DNA from 2 places in the Streptomyces sp. NPDC002520 genome. Region 1 is predicted to be linked to the other one. Evidence: predicted binding sites of a transcription regulator. Region 1 holds the regulator's gene; the other holds the start of a gene.
The links. Region 1 encodes HrcA, which represses chaperone genes, less so after heat shock. Its sites were predicted from a motif close to TTNGCACTCNGNNNNNCNGAGTGCNAA; they were not measured.
Positions count from the first base shown of each region.

Region 2: groL (chaperonin GroEL) is a predicted target of HrcA. The motif match lies at 5,872-5,898, and genes of this name have one in related genera.

Region 1 is NZ_JBSFXG010000002.1:213,212-221,098, reverse strand. It holds gene ACWD5D_RS04035 (S41 family peptidase) at 1-371, opposite strand, end outside; gene ACWD5D_RS04030 (hypothetical protein) at 490-1,005, opposite strand; gene ACWD5D_RS04025 (VOC family protein) at 1,202-1,594, opposite strand; gene ACWD5D_RS04020 (16S rRNA (uracil(1498)-N(3))-methyltransferase) at 1,611-2,360, opposite strand; gene ACWD5D_RS04015 (nitronate monooxygenase) at 2,357-3,445, opposite strand; gene dnaJ (molecular chaperone DnaJ) at 3,644-4,780, opposite strand; gene hrcA (heat-inducible transcriptional repressor HrcA) at 4,781-5,797, opposite strand; gene ACWD5D_RS04000 (MBL fold metallo-hydrolase) at 5,960-6,682, shown strand; gene ACWD5D_RS03995 (DUF3097 domain-containing protein) at 6,717-7,586, shown strand; gene ACWD5D_RS03990 (Uma2 family endonuclease) at 7,564-7,887, opposite strand, start outside.
Region 2 is NZ_JBSFXG010000024.1:135,135-143,021, forward strand. It holds gene otsB (trehalose-phosphatase) at 1-615, shown strand, start outside; gene ACWD5D_RS29195 (alpha,alpha-trehalose-phosphate synthase (UDP-forming)) at 616-2,034, opposite strand; gene ACWD5D_RS29200 (glucosyl-3-phosphoglycerate synthase) at 2,140-3,111, opposite strand; SAM riboswitch class I at 3,270-3,410, shown strand; gene thrC (threonine synthase) at 3,428-4,714, shown strand; gene ACWD5D_RS29210 (MoaD/ThiS family protein) at 4,711-4,986, shown strand; gene ACWD5D_RS29215 (cold-shock protein) at 5,419-5,625, shown strand; gene groL (chaperonin GroEL) at 6,061-7,683, shown strand.

The DNA of each region.
Region 1 (7,887 bases):
GCGAGGCCGCCGACCGGCCCGTACGGCAGGGTGGTGGCCGGTCCGCCGTCCAGCGGGACGGCACGTGCCCAGGTGCGGCGCAGGCTCGGCTGGCCCTGGGTGCTGAGCGCGAGGACCTCGCCGTCCGGGGTCCAGCCGCGCACCTGGGTCTTCCAACTCCCCCAGTACGTCAGCCGCTTGGCCGGTCCGCCGACGACCGGGGCGATGTGTGCCTCGGGGGCGCCGTCGCGGGTGGAGGTCCAGGCGACGGTGGTGCCGTCGGGCGAGATGCGGGGGTGGTTCACCGGCACGTCGTCGGCGCTGACCCGCCAGGCCCGCCCGCCGTCCAGCGGCGCCAGCCACACGTCGTCCTCGGCGACGAAGGTCACCAAGTCCCCGTGGAGATGGGGGAATCGGAGATACGAGGAACTTTCCGTGGTCTTTGTGGAAGGGCCCTGAGTCACGCCGTCACCTTACGCGGCACCCGCTGCTCCCGGCCCTGGTTTCCGATCACTTGCCCTCGACGGGCCAGCAGGTCGGGTCGCCCTTGCACCACAGGGTCCGGGTGACGGTGACCGTCACGGTCGGCTCGGGCTGCCCGGGGGGCCGGACGGTCGCCGGCGGGGTGAACACCGGTGCGGGGGTGGCGCTGCAGTCGCCGAGCCCGTCGACGTGGAACACCCGCCGGCCGGCGACCGTGGCGGTCAGGCTGCCGCGCACGCAGGCTCCGTCGACGGACTTGGTCACCTTCCCGGTGACGGTGATCTTTTGCCGGTCCCCGGTCTGCCCCTGGCAGTCGACGGAGACGACGGTGCTCTCCGTCGGCGAGGGCGAACGGCCGGGGGTGAAGCCGTGGTTGCCGTAGTCGGCGGTGCAGCTGAGCCAGTTGACGTCCACGTGCCGCCGTTTCAGCTCGTCGGTCGCGGTCTTGTCGGTGGTGTACGCCACCGCCGCCGCACCGAGGCCTCCCGGCTCACAGCCGGCCAACGCGCCCGCGCCCACGATCGCGAGCCCCGCCACGGCCATCGCCCTCGCGGGTCGCGGCCGATACCAAATCCGCCTCAATACCCCCATGAACGGCAGAGTGCCACCGACACGCGCGGGGCGGAAGGCCGCTTACGGCCACTCACTCGTTCGAGTGCTCCGGCACCGGGGTGTCGCGGCCCGGCCCGTTGGGCGGGAGGAGCGGCCCGGCGGCGGGCGCCGACGCCCGCCGCCGCGGTCAGCCGCGCAGCAGCAGCCACTCCTGGAGCTCCACCAGGTTGCCCTCCGGGTCCTTGAGGTGGGCCACGCGCAGGCGCTCGGCCATCGGGACCGGGCCGTGCAGCACGGTCGCGCCCCGGGCGGTGATCTCGGCGCAGTAGGCGTCGAGGCCGTCGACGCGGAGCACGACCAGGGAGCGATGGCCGGTGGCGGTCTCGCCCAGTTCGCTGAGCACCTCGGCCATCGCCGAGCGGTCCTGCAGCGCTATCCCGGCGGAGCCGGCGTGCGGGCTGAACTTCTCGTACGGACCCCCGGTCGCCCCCGACTGCGGCTTGAGGCCGAGGACGTCGGCGTAGAAGCGGTAGCAGGCGGGGAAGTCGGAGACGAGAAGACGTATCTGGGCGAGTTCCATCGGGTGCCCCCGTGTGTCAGGACCAGCGACCGGTGCGACCCAGCAGGAGAGCCGCGGCGGCGGTGCCGGCGGTGGACGTGCGCAACACAGTAGGACCGAGTACGTACGACCGCGCCCCCGCCTCCGCGAAAAGCGCCAACTCCTCGGGGGAGACGCCCCCTTCGGGGCCGACGACCAGCACGATCTCGCCGTCCGCGGGGAGTTCGGCGTCGGCGAGCGGTGCGCTGCCGTGCTCGAAGTCGGAGTGGAGGACGGCGGCGAAGTCGGCCTTGGCCAGAAGTACGCCGACCTGCTTGGTCGTTGCCGCGTCCGCGACCTCGGGGAAGCGGACCCGGCGGGACTGCTTGCCGGCCTCGCGGGCGGTGGAGCGCCACTTGCCGAGGGCCTTGAGCCCGCGGTCGCCCTTCCACTGGGTGATGCAGCGAGACGCCTGCCAGGGCACGATCGCGTCGACGCCGACCTCGGTCATCGTCTCCACGGCGACTTCACCCCGGTCACCCTTGGGGAGGGCCTGGACGACGGTGATGCGGGGCGCGGGGAGCGGCTCCTCGTGCACGGACACCAGGTCCATGACCACCAGGCGGTCCTTGCCCTCGGCGGCCTTGACGACACCCTCGGCCCAGCGGCCCCGCCCGTCGGTGAGGACGACGTCCTCCCCCGCCCGCAGCCGCTTCACGGAGACGGCGTGCCGCCCCTCGGGGCCGTCGAGCACGAACTCCGGTCCGATGCCGTCGAGTCGGTCCACGACGAAAACGGGCGCGGTCATCGCGCGTCACCTCCGCGCCGTGCCAGGTCGGACAACGCCGCCCTGGCCGCGGCGAGTTCGACCATCAGCACCTGTACCAGTTCCCCGGCGGGCAGTTCGCGGGCCATCCGATGTCCCTGCCCGGCGAACATCGCCATGCCCTGCGCGTCACCGGCCTCGGCGGCGGCCTTGCGCAGCGGGGCGGTCAGATGGCCGATCTCGGGGTAGGCGGCGGGGGCGTAGGGGCCGTGTTCGCGCAGGAAGCGGTTGACCAGGGCGCGGGCCGGGCGTCCGGTGAAGGCGCGGGTCAACTCGGTGCGCGCGAACAGGGGGTTGGTCAGTGCCTGCTTGTGCACGGGGTTGGCGCCGGACTCGGGGGTGGGAACGAAGGCCGTGCCCAGCTGGGCGGCACAGGCACCGGCGGCGAGGACCGCCGCGATCTGGCCGCCCCGCATGATGCCGCCCGCGGCGACGACGGGGAGGGACACCGTCTCCCTGATCTGGGCGATCAGCGACAGCAGTCCGACAGCGGCGCCGTCGTTCTCCGGGGTGTCCCGGTGGGTGCCCTGGTGGCCGCCGGCCTCCACGCCCTGGGCGATCACCGCGTCCGCACCGGCCCGCTCGACCGCGAGGGCCTCCTCGGCGGTGGTGGCCGTGACCAGGGTGAGGGTGCCGGCCCGGCGCAGCGCGTCCAGCACGTCCCGGCTCGGCACACCGAAGTGGAAGGAGACCACCGGTACCGGGTTGTCCAGCAGCACCGCGAGCTTGGCGTCGTACCCGTCGTCCCGGCCGCTGTCCGGGTCGCCCAGCTCCGTCTCGTACCAGGTGGCCTCGCCGGCCAGCTGCTGGGCGTACAGCTCGACCGCGCCCGATTCGGCGTGGTCCGTCTGCGGCACGAACACGTTCACGCCGAAGGGGTGGCCGGTGAGCCCTCGCAGCTGCTTGATCTCCTGGTACATGCCGTCGGCCGTCTTGTACCCGGCGGCGAGAAACCCCAGCCCACCGGCCTCGGCCACGGCGGCGGCGAGCTGCGGCACGGAGACGCCGCCCGCCATGGGGGCCTGCACGATCGGAAGGGGGAAGAGATCGGTCAGTGCGGAGGACATGAACACATCGTGTCACGTCATGTGTACAAGTCCGAATCCGGGCTTCCTCATGACCGTTTGCACCTGGGCCGATGACACCGGGAGAGCCGCAAGGCCCGCGAAGGCCGGCACGGGGGGCCGGGACGCCAGGGGGCGAAGCCCCCTGGCGGAGGTGAAGGGGCGGCGCCCCTTCACCTCACCTCGGCGTCCGGTTGAACGTCAGCGTCCGTTGAACGCGTCCTTCAGCCGCGAGAACAGCCCCTGCTGCCCCGGCTGGAACTGGCCCTGCGGCCGCTCCTCGCCCCGCAGCTTGGACAGCTCGCGCAGCAGCCGCTCCTGCTCGGGGTCCAGCTTGGTCGGCGTCGTGACCTCGACGTGCACGATCAGGTCGCCGCGACCGCCGCCGCGCAGGTGCGTGACACCACGGCTGTGCAGCGGGATCGACTGGCCGGACTGCGTGCCGGGCCGGATGTCGACCTCCTCCATGCCGTCCAGCGTCTCCAGCGGCACCTTCGTGCCGAGGGCCGCCGCCGTCATCGGGATCGTGACCGTGCAGTGCAGGTCGTCGCCGCGCCGCTGGAAGGTCTGGTGGGGCAGCTCGTGGATCTCGACGTACAGGTCACCGGCGGGACCGCCGCCGGGCCCGACCTCGCCCTCGCCGGCGAGCTGGATCCGGGTGCCGTTGTCGACACCGGCCGGGATCTTGACGGTCAGCGTGCGACGGGAGCGCACGCGCCCGTCACCGGCGCACTCCGGGCACGGTGTCGGGACGACCGTGCCGAAGCCCTGGCACTGGGGGCAGGGACGGGAGGTCATGACCTGGCCCAGGAAGGACCGGGTCACCTGGGAGACCTCACCGCGGCCGCGGCACATGTCACATGTCTGGGCGGACGTGCCCGGAGCCGCGCCTTCACCGTTGCAGGTGTTGCAGACCACCGCGGTGTCGACCTGGATGTCCTTGGTCGTCCCGAAGGCCGCCTCGTCCAGCTCGACCTCGAGCCGGATCATCGCGTCCTGGCCGCGCCGGGTGCGCGAGCGCGGTCCGCGCTGCGACGCCGTGCCGAAGAACGCGTCCATGATGTCGGAGAAGTTGCCGAAGCCACCGGCCCCGAAGCCGCCCGCGCCGGCGCCGCCGGCCTGTGAGAGCGGATCGCCGCCGAGGTCGTAGACCTGCTTCTTCTGCGGGTCCGACAGCACCTCGTAAGCGGCGTTGATCTCCTTGAACCGCTCCTGGGTCTTCGGATCCGGGTTGACGTCCGGGTGCAGCTCGCGCGCGAGCCGACGGAACGCCTTCTTGATCTCATCCTGCGACGCGTCGCGGCGCACGCCGAGAACGGCGTAGTAGTCCGTGGCCACTTACGACTCCGCCAGGATCTGTCCGACGTACCGTGCCACTGCGCGTACCGCTCCCATCGTTCCCGGATAGTCCATGCGGGTCGGTCCGACCACGCCGAGCTTGGCAACCGCCTCGCCGCCCGAACCGTAGCCGACCGACACGACGGAGGTTGAGTTGAGTCCCTCGTGGGCGTTCTCGTGCCCGATACGCACGGTCATGCCCGGATCCTTCGCCTCGCCAAGGAGTTTGAGGAGCACGACCTGCTCCTCCAGCGCCTCCAGGACGGGCCGGATCGTGAGAGGGAAGTCATGTCCGAAGCGGGTGAGATTGGCGGTACCGCCGATCATCAGCCGCTCCTCGTTCTCCTCGACCAGTGTCTCCAGCAGTGTGGAGAGCACCGTGGAGACCGTACCGCGATCCTCGACCTCGAAGGCGTCGGTCAGGTCCTCGACCAGGTGCGGCACGTCAGTGAACCGGCGCCCCGCGACCCTGCTGTTCAGCCGGGCCCGCAGATCCGCCAGCGAGGCCTCCCCGAAGGGCGCCGGGCAGTCGATCATCCGCTGTTCGACCCGGCCGGTGTCCGTGATCAGCACGAGCATCACGCGCGCGGGGGCGAGCGCGAGCAGCTCCACGTGCCGCACGGTCGAGCGGGTCAGGGACGGGTACTGCACGACGGCGACCTGCCGGGTGAGCTGCGCGAGCAGCCGTACCGTGCGCGCCACGACGTCGTCGAGGTCGACGGCGCCGTCCAGGAAGCTCTGGATGGCACGCCGCTCGGGGGCCGTCATCGGCTTGACCCCGGCGAGCTTGTCGACGAACAGCCGGTAGCCCTTGTCGGTGGGGATGCGCCCGGCGCTGGTGTGCGGCTGGGCGATGAACCCCTCGTCCTCCAGGACGGCCATGTCGTTGCGCACGGTCGCCGGGGAGACGCCGAGGTTGTGCCGCTCGGTGAGCGCCTTCGACCCCACCGGCTCCTCGGTGCCCACATAGTCCTGGACGATGGCGCGCAGAACCTGCAGCCTGCGTTCACTCAGCATCCGCGCGCACCTCCATCACGTCGTCCCCTCGGCTCCTCGGGCCCTGGCCTGGCACTCAACGCGTGCGAGTGCCAGACTTCCCCGGCCAAGTGTACGGCCGTGGGGTACTGACTGGGCAAGGTCGGTACCGCGGTGACGGCCTGTGACAGCTAGCGTCTCGGTATGACGGTGACTTGGGAAGAGCTGGGGTGGGAGCGGCTGGCGGAAGGGGTCGGCCGGTGCCGGCTGCCCGGCTGGGACTGCACTGTGGGGCTGGTCGTCGGCGCGGGCACCGCGCTCTTGGTGGACGCGGGGTCGAGCCTCGCGGAGGGCGCGCGGCTGCGCGATTCGGCGCAGCGGCTGGCCGGCCGGCGTGTGACCCATCTCGCGCTGACCCATCCCCACTTCGACCATGTCTTCGGCGCGGCAGCGTTCGCCGGTGCGCAGGTGTACGCGGCGGTGGGCCTGGAGACGGTGTTCGCGCACGAGCGCGAGGACCTGCGGCTGGACGCGATCAGGAACGGCCTGCCGGCGGCGGACGCCGAGGAGGCGGTGGACGCGCTGACCGCGCCGCGCCATCTGGTCTGCGGCGAGTGGACCCTCGACCTCGGCGAGGGCCGCCAGGCTCTGCTGGCCAACGTCGGCCCCGGCCACACCGCCCACGATCTCGCGGTCCTCGTCCCCGGCAGCCCGGAGATCGTCTTCTGCGGCGACCTGGTCGAGGAGTCCGGCGAACCCCAGGCGGGCCCGGACGCCGTACCCTCACGCTGGCCGGACGCCCTGGACCGGCTGCTGGCGCTCGGCGGCGAGGACGCGCTGTACGTGCCCGGTCACGGAGCGGTGGTGGACGCGGCGTTCGTACGACGCCAACGCGACGAGCTGGCAGCACGTTTCGGCGTGTCGTAGGCGCGGCCCCGGGGCTTCTCCTATCGTCATCCGAATGCGCCCACCCGTCTCCCGCCACCGCCCTTCCGACGAGGGCCCTTCGGGCCCGCGCCTTCGTACGTACTCCCCCGACCTGACACCTCCGTGGAAGAAGCCCCGGCCCGTGCCGGAGGTCCCGGCGGACCCCGGCCTGGTGGTGGAGGAGCCCGGGACCGGGTTCTGCGGCGCGGTGATCCGCTGCGAGGCGGGCACGGTGACCCTGGAGGACCGCTTCGGCAAGCACCGGGTGTTCCCGCTGGAGCCGCGCGGCTTCCTGCTGGAGGGCAAGGTGGTGACGCTCGTACGGCCGTCCTCGGGTCCGGTCCGGCCCGCCCGTACGGCGTCCGGATCGGTGGCCGTCCCCGGCGCACGCGCGCGCGTGGCACGCGCCGGCCGCATCTACGTCGAGGGCCGCCACGACGCCGAGCTGGTCGAGAAGGTGTGGGGCGACGACCTGCGCGTCGAGGGCGTGGTCGTGGAGTACCTGGAGGGCGTGGACGATCTGCCGGCGATCGTGGAGTCCTTCGCGCCGGGTCCGGACGCCCGCCTGGGCGTCCTCGTGGACCACCTGGTCCCGGGCACGAAGGAGTGGCGTATCGCGGAGTCGGTGACGAGCGAGCACGCGCTGGTGGTGGGCCACCCGTACATCGACATCTGGGAGGCGGTGAAGCCGTCGTCACTGGGCATCGACGGCTGGCCCCGGGTGCCGCACGGCCAGGACTGGAAGACGGGCGTGTGCCGGGCGCTGGGCTGGCCGCCGGAGAACACCGGGGCGGTGTGGCAGGCGATCCTCAAGCGGGTCGGGTCCTACAAGGACCTGGAGCCGGAGCTGCTGGGGCGGGTGGAGGAGCTGATCGACTTCGTCACGGGTAGCGGTGGGGCCTGACTTTCTCGTACGTGGCGAATTCGCTGGTGTCCAGTTCGATACCCAGTGGCTCCAACGGCGTGAGGTCGCCGAACTTGGTGATCCGCTGACACCGGTAGTCCGCGTCCTCTCCATGGCCCGTCGGCTCAGTGAGCAGCACACACTGGCCCATCACGGGGTCGATGATGAAGTAAGCGGGAATCTTCGCCGCTGCGTAGATCGACCGCTTGACCCCGTAGTCTCGGTCCACGCTTGTCTTGGAGACGACCTCCACGAGCAAGGTGATGACCTCGGACGGCATCAGCCTTCCCTGACCAGGTCC
Region 2 (7,887 bases), on a different contig from region 1:
GCCGGCGTCGCGGTCCGCCACGGCGGATTCGCCGGCGTCCCCGGCCTGGACCACCTGACCGTCCTCGGCCACTACGGCGCCGAACGCTGGGACGCCGTGACCGGCACGGTCACCGCCCCGCCCCCGCATCCCGGCGTCGCCGCCGTCCGCGCCGAGCTGCCGGGCGTCCTGGACAGCGTCGGAGCCTGGCACGGCACCTGGATCGAGGAGAAGGGCCGCGCCCTCGCCGTCCACACCCGCCGCGCGGAGGACCCCCAGGCCGCCTTCGAGGCCCTGCGCGCCCCCCTCGCCGACCTCGCCACCCGGCACGGCCTGATCGTCGAGCCCGGCCGGATGGTCCTCGAACTCCGCCCGCCCGGCATGGACAAGGGCATCGCCCTCCTCGACCACGCCCGCGCCACCGGCGCCGAGTCCGTCCTCTACGCCGGTGACGACCTCGGCGACCTCCCCGCCTACGCCGCCGTCGACAAGCTCCGCTCCGACGGCGTTCCCGGCCTCCTCGTCTGCAGCGGTAGCACCGAGGTCACGGAACTGGCGGAACGGGCGGACCTGGTGGTGGACGGCCCCGGGGGAGTCGTGTCCCTGCTCCGGAACCTGGCGGCCCACATGGCCTGATCAGCCGCCCAGCGCCGTCAGCTGGTCCAGGAACCACTGCGCCGGAGGCAACGCCGTACCGGCCGCGGCCAGCCTCTTCGACCGCTCCGCCCGCTCGCCCGCCGGCATGCCGAGCGCCTCGTGCAACGCCCGCGCCGTGCCCCCGATGTCGTACGGGTTCACGACCAGCGCGTCCTCCCCCAGCTCCTCGTACGCCCCCGCCTCCCGCGACAGCACCAGGACGCACCCCTCGTCCGACACGACCGGCACCTCCTTGGCGACCAGGTTCATGCCGTCCCGGATCGGGTTGACCAGGGCCACGTCCGCGAGCCGGTACGAGGCCAGCGACCGCGCGAAGTCGTCCAGGACGTGCAGCACGACCGGCGTCCAACCCGGCCTGCCGAACTCGGCGTTGATCTCCTCCGCGACCCGCCGCACCTCGGCCGTGTAGTCGCGGTACACCGCGAGGTCCTGCCGCGACGGATACGCGAACGCCAGATGCACCACCCGCTCGCGCCACTCGGGGTGATCCCCCAGCAGCTGCCGGTACGCCAGCAGCCCGCGCACGATGTTCTTCGACAGCTCCGTCCGGTCCACCCGGACGATCGTCCGGCGCCCCTCGCCGATCTCCTCGCGCAGGGCCGCCATCCGCTCGGACACGTCCGGCCGGTGCGCCCGCTCGCGCAGGAAGTCCGCGTCGGCCCCGAGCCCGTGCACCCCGATCCGGGTCCCGGACGGAATGCCGGGGCCGAGGATCGCGTGGCAGCAGTCGGTGAACGCGTCCGCCCACCGCCGGGTCAGGAACGCCGCCCGGTCCGCGCCGAGGATGCCGGTGAGCAGCTCGGCGGCGATGTCGTCGGGCAGGAGACGGAAGTAGTCCAGCGGCGCCCAGGGCGTGTGCGAGAAGTGGCCGATGCGCAGGTCGGGGCGGAGCTGCCGGAGCATCCGGGGCGCGAGCGCCAGGTGGTAGTCCTGGATCAGGACCGCCGCGCCCTCGGCCGCCTCCTCGGCCAGCGCCTCGGCGAAGGCGTGGTTGTAGACCCGGTACGCCTCCCACTGCCGGCGGAACTCCGCGTCGAAGACCGGCTCCAGCGGGGTCTGGTAGAGCATGTGGTGGACGAACCAGAGCACCGAGTTGGCGATGCCGTTGTAGGCGTCGGCGAACACGTCCGGGTCGATGCCGAGCATCCGCACCCGCTGCCCGCCGGTGTCCTCGTCCGGCAGCGGCCCGCCGCCCGTGCGCCGTGCGGCCTCGCGGTCGCCGTCGCCCAGCGCGGCGCACACCCACACCGCGCCGGCCTCCGGCCCGATGGCCGACAGCCCGGAGACCAGCCCGCCACCGCCCCGTCTGGCCCGCAGCGAACCGTTCTCGAGGACCTCGTACGAAACCGGGCCGCGGTTGGACGCGACCAGCACCTCAGCACCATGGGTGGAAGCCATAAGCGTCAACCTAGCCCGGCGCGGAAACGCTCAAACGTACGGTCTGCCCCGGAAGGGGGCTGTATACAACCGGATACAGCCGGATTCGGCTACCGCGTGCGCCCCTCACGCCACCCTGCGCGCCGCGTACTCCGCGATCTCCGCCATCGGCGGCCGTTCCTCGGTGTCCACCGAGTAGGTGCGCGGCTCGAATCCGTCCTCGCCCCGTTCGAACTGGGTGAGGGAGGGCCGTACGAGGTGTCCGCGGGCGAGCCGCAGCTGTGCCGTGCGGTAGATCGCCGCGGCCATACGGCCCAGCGCCTGCCCGTCCTGGTGCCGGTGCTTGCGCACGCCCACGTCCACCTGGGCCAGCGCGTCCAGACCCACCAGGTGCAGGGCGTCGACCAGCATGCCCAGCTCCACGCCGTACCCGACCGGGAACGGCAGCTGCTCCAGCAGGGAGCGGCGGGCCGCGTACTCGCCGCCCAGCGGCTGCACGAAGCCGGCCAGCTGCGGCCAGTGCATGTTCAGCAGCGGGCGGGCCATCAGCTCGGTGACCCGGCCGCCCTGCCCGGCGGCCGTCGTGCCGGGGGCGCTCCCGTCGGACACCGTGAGCGGGCGGTCGTACATCGCCTTGACCAGGTCGACGTCCGGGTCGGTGAGCAGCGGGCCGACGATGCCGAGGACGAAGTCCGAGGAGAACTCCCGCAGGTCGGCGTCGACGAAGCAGACGATGTCGCCGCTGGTGACCAGCAGGGAGCGCCACAGCACCTCGCCCTTGCCGGGCACGGCCGGGATGCGGGGGAGGATGCTGTCGCGGTGGACGACCCGCGCGCCGGCGGCGCCCGCCACCTCGGAGGTGCGGTCGGTGGATCCGGAGTCGACGACGACGATCTCGTCGACCAGCGGGGTCTGCCCCATGAGGTCGCGGCGGATCGCGGCGACGATGTCGCCGACGGTCTCCTCCTCGTTGAGCGCGGGCAGGACGACGGAGACGGACTGGCCGGTGCGCTGTTTGGCGGCCAGCACGCGGTGCAGCGGTCGGTCGGCCACGGACCAGGAGCGGGTGGCCAGCCAGCGCTCGACTTCTTCCAGCACGGTCTGCGGCTCCTCACTGTCGTGATCATCCCCGGGCACCGGGTGATCCATCTCGCGGTTCGGACGACTCTCTCAACTGTCCTGGCCTTCGGTTACAGTCTTGAGCAACGCCGATGACCACCGCCTGTCGGGGGTCGTCAGCGTCTACAACCGAATACCGCTCATCCAGAGGGGCAGAGGGATACGGCCCGATGAAGCCCCGGCAACCCTCCAGTCGGTCACTCGTTCACGCGAGGCTCCCGGCTAGGGAAGGTGCCAAATCCGTCTCACGGCGAGATGCGTCGTGAGGAAGATGAGGAGAAAGGGCCTCGCCTCCATGGCTGTGCAGACAGTTGCAAGCACCAGCAATCCCACCGTCGATCTCGGCCCCGCCGCGGCGTTGAGCTGTCGCGAGTGCGGTCACCGGGTGCCCCTCGGACCGGTGTTCGCCTGTGAGGAGTGTTTCGGCCCGCTGGAGATCGCGTACGACTTCTCGGCCTACGAGCCCGAGGAACTGCGCAAGCGGATCGAGGCCGGCCCCGCGAACATCTGGCGTTACGCCCCCCTGCTTCCGGTCCCGGCCGACGTGGCCGACAAGCCGAACATCAACCCCGGCTGGACCAAGCTCGTCAAGGCCGACAACCTGGCGCGCGAACTGGGCGTCACCGGCGGCCTGTACGTGAAGGACGACTCCGGCAACCCGACGCACTCCTTCAAGGACCGCGTCGTCGCCCAGGCCCTGGAGGCCGCCCGCGCCTTCGGCTTCACCACGCTCTCCTGCTCCTCCACCGGCAACCTGGCCGGCGCCGTCGGCGCCGCGGCCGCCCGGGCGGGCTTTCGCTCCTGCGTGTTCATCCCGCACGACCTGGAGCAGGGCAAGATCGTCATGGCCGCGGTCTACGGTGGGGAACTCGTCGGCATCGAGGGCAACTACGACGACGTGAACCGCTTCTGCTCCGAGCTGATCGGCGACCCGGCCGGCGAGGGCTGGGGCTTCGTCAACGTCAACCTGCGGCCGTACTACGCGGAGGGGTCGAAGACCCTGGCGTACGAGATCTGCGAGCAGCTCGGCTGGCGGCTGCCGGACCAGATCGTGGTCCCGATCGCCTCCGGCTCCCAGCTCACGAAGATCGACAAGGGTCTGCAGGAGCTGATCAAGCTCGGTCTGGTCGAGGACCGGCCCTACAAGATCTTCGGCGCCCAGGCCGAGGGCTGCTCGCCGGTGTCGACCGCGTTCAAGGCGGGGCACGACGTCGTCCGGCCGCAGAAGCCGAACACCATCGCCAAGTCGCTGGCCATCGGCAACCCGGCCGACGGGCCGTACGTCCTCGACATCGCGCGCCGCACCGGCGGTGCCGTGGAGGACGTGACGGACGAGCAGGTCGTCGACGCCATCAAGCTGCTGGCCCGCACCGAGGGCGTGTTCGCCGAGACGGCGGGCGGTGTGACGGTCGGCGTCACGAAGAAGCTGATCGACAACGGCGTCCTGGACCCCTCGCTCACCACGGTCGTCCTCAACACCGGCGACGGCCTCAAGACCCTCGACGCGGTGGCCGGCACCGGCCTCACCGCCACCATCCGCCCGACCCTGGACTCCTTCCGAGAGGCTGGCCTCGCATCATGAGCGTGACCGTTCGCATCCCCACCATCCTGCGCACCTACACCGGCGGTCAGGCCGAGGTCGCCGCCGAGGGCGGGACCCTCTCCGAGGTCATCGAGGACCTGGAGAAGAACCACACGGGGATCGCCGCCCGCGTCCTGGACGACCAGGGCAAGCTGCGCCGCTTCGTCAACGTGTACGTGAACGACGACGACGTCCGCTTCGAGCAGGGCCTTCAGACGGCCACCCCGGACGGGGCCGGTGTCTCCATCATTCCGGCCGTCGCCGGCGGCTGAGAATTACCCAAGGTAAGGACAGTTACCGACTGTTCATCGAATGGCCCCCTCCGTGAGAGAAGCGGAGGGGGCCATTCTGTGTGATTGAGCGCGGTAGAGTTGGGGAACGCGCTCCCGCCCGGACGGGTCGGGGGCCCTGGAACGATGCCGCGCACCCGATAAGAAGTAGCCAAAAAGGCCGGGTTATATGCGGCATTTGTGGTTTTCACGGGGCCCGACTTGCCCTGCATTCAGGCGACTTCTCGCTAAATTCCGGACCGGTGTCGTCCAGATTTCTCGTCCGATTGACCTGTTGCAGACGGCAGTTGGACAGATACATTCAGCCGCGGTCGACGCGTTCCGGCGCACGCCCCCGCCCGATTGGGGGGTGAGGTCTGACCCGGATCCGCGAAGTGTGGATCTGTGCAAGGGCCAGTAATAGGGGAGTTAGGCATGGCTCAGGGCACCGTCAAGTGGTTCAACGCGGAGAAGGGGTACGGCTTCATCGCGGTCGACGGTGGTGCGGATGTATTCGTCCACTACAGCGCGATCCAGATGGACGGTTACCGCACCCTGGAAGAGGGGCAGCGGGTCGACTTCGAGATCTCGCAAGGCCAGAAGGGCCCGCAGGCGGACATGGTCCGGCTGGCGGCCGGCTGAAGCACGCGTCGACTGACAGCGACGTACTTCTGTTCGTCTTCGAAGGGTCCGTACCTCCCGGGGTACGGACCCTTCGTCGTGCCCGGCACTCCTGTTCGCGTGCGGCTGACGGAGGTGCCGTACACCCTCCAGGCGCTTGCTCCCACCCGCCACCCGGCCACCGCCCCTCATGGAGCCCGCTGCGCGGGCGCGTGTTGAACTGTCGCCCGACCACCACCCCTCAACGGACCCGCTTCGCGGGTGCGCCTTGCACTCGTGCATGCCGAGTGCTAATCATTGGCGTTAGCACTCTGAAGGTGAGAGTGACAAAAATGGACCGGGTCGGTGAGGCCCGCAGGCCACGTGGGGCAAGGAACCACAGGCCGGCGAGCCGTCCGTCGCGGGCGCGGGCGCGGTCCGAAGGAATCACCCCCAGTCCTGGAGGGACCACTTCACATGGCCAAGATCATCGCGTTCGACGAGGAGGCGCGGCGCGGCCTCGAGCGCGGCATGAACCAGCTCGCGGACGCCGTCAAGGTGACGCTCGGCCCCAAGGGCCGCAACGTCGTCCTCGAGAAGAAGTGGGGCGCCCCCACGATCACCAACGATGGTGTCTCCATCGCCAAGGAGATCGAGCTCGAGGACCCGTACGAGAAGATCGGCGCCGAGCTGGTCAAGGAAGTCGCCAAGAAGACGGACGACGTCGCCGGTGACGGTACGACCACCGCGACCGTGCTCGCCCAGGCCCTGGTCAAGGAAGGCCTGCGCAACGTCGCCGCCGGTGCCAACCCGATGGCTCTGAAGCGCGGTATCGAGAAGGCCGTCGAGGCCGTCTCCGCCGCCCTGCTGGAGCAGGCGAAGGACGTCGAGACCAAGGAGCAGATCGCCTCCACCGCGTCCATCTCCGCCGCCGACACCCAGATCGGCGAGCTGATCGCCGAGGCCATGGACAAGGTCGGCAAGGAAGGCGTCATCACCGTCGAGGAGAGCAACACCTTCGGTCTGGAGCTCGAGCTCACCGAGGGCATGCGCTTCGACAAGGGCTACATCTCGGCGTACTTCGCGACCGACATGGAGCGCATGGAGGCGTCGCTCGAGGACCCCTACATCCTCATCGCCAACTCCAAGATCTCCTCGGTCAAGGACCTGCTCCCGCTGCTGGAGAAGGTCATGCAGTCGGGCAAGCCGCTGCTGATCATCGCCGAGGACGTCGAGGGCGAGGCCCTGTCGACCCTGGTCGTCAACAAGATCCGCGGCACCTTCAAGTCCGTCGCCGTCAAGGCCCCGGGCTTCGGTGACCGCCGCAAGGCCATGCTCGGCGACATCGCCATCCTCACGGGCGGCGAGGTCATCTCCGAGGAGGTCGGCCTCAAGCTGGAGAACGCGACCCTGGACCTCCTGGGCCGCGCCCGCAAGGTCGTCATCACCAAGGACGAGACCACCATCGTCGACGGTGCCGGCTCCTCGGAGCAGGTGGGCGGCCGCGTCAACCAGATCCGCGCCGAGATCGAGAACAGCGACTCGGACTACGACCGCGAGAAGCTGCAGGAGCGCCTGGCGAAGCTCGCCGGCGGTGTCGCGGTCATCAAGGCCGGTGCCGCCACCGAGGTGGAGCTCAAGGAGCGCAAGCACCGCATCGAGGACGCCGTCCGCAACGCGAAGGCCGCCGTCGAGGAGGGCATCGTCGCCGGTGGTGGCGTGGCCCTGCTGCAGACCACCAACGTCTTCGAGAAGCTGGAGCTCGAGGGTGACGAGGCGACCGGCGCCAACGCCGTGAAGCTCGCGCTGGAGGCCCCGCTGAAGCAGATCGCCGTCAACGCCGGCCTCGAGGGCGGTGTCGTGGTGGAGAAGGTGCGCAACCTGACCCCGGGTCACGGCCTGAACGCCGCGACCGGCGAGTACGTCGACCTGGTCGCCGAGGGCATCATCGACCCGGCGAAGGTGACCCGTTCCGCGCTGCAGAACGCCGCCTCCATCGCCGCGCTGTTCCTCACCACCGAGGCCGTCATCGCCGACAAGCCGGAGAAGGCCGCCGCGGCCGCCCCGGGCGGCATGCCGGGCGGTGACATGGACTTCTGATCGACCTCTGGTTGATCAACGTCCTTACCGAGGGCGGCACTTCCTGTCTGCGACAGGGGGTGCCGCCCTCGGGCGTGTCCGGGATCACAGCAGGGCCGTGGGCGGGGGGAATGCGGGACGCCGTAGGCTCCTTTACTTAAGAACGTGCATCAATGCGCATGCACATACCAACTGGTCAACATCGCCACGCACGAGGAGCCCCCC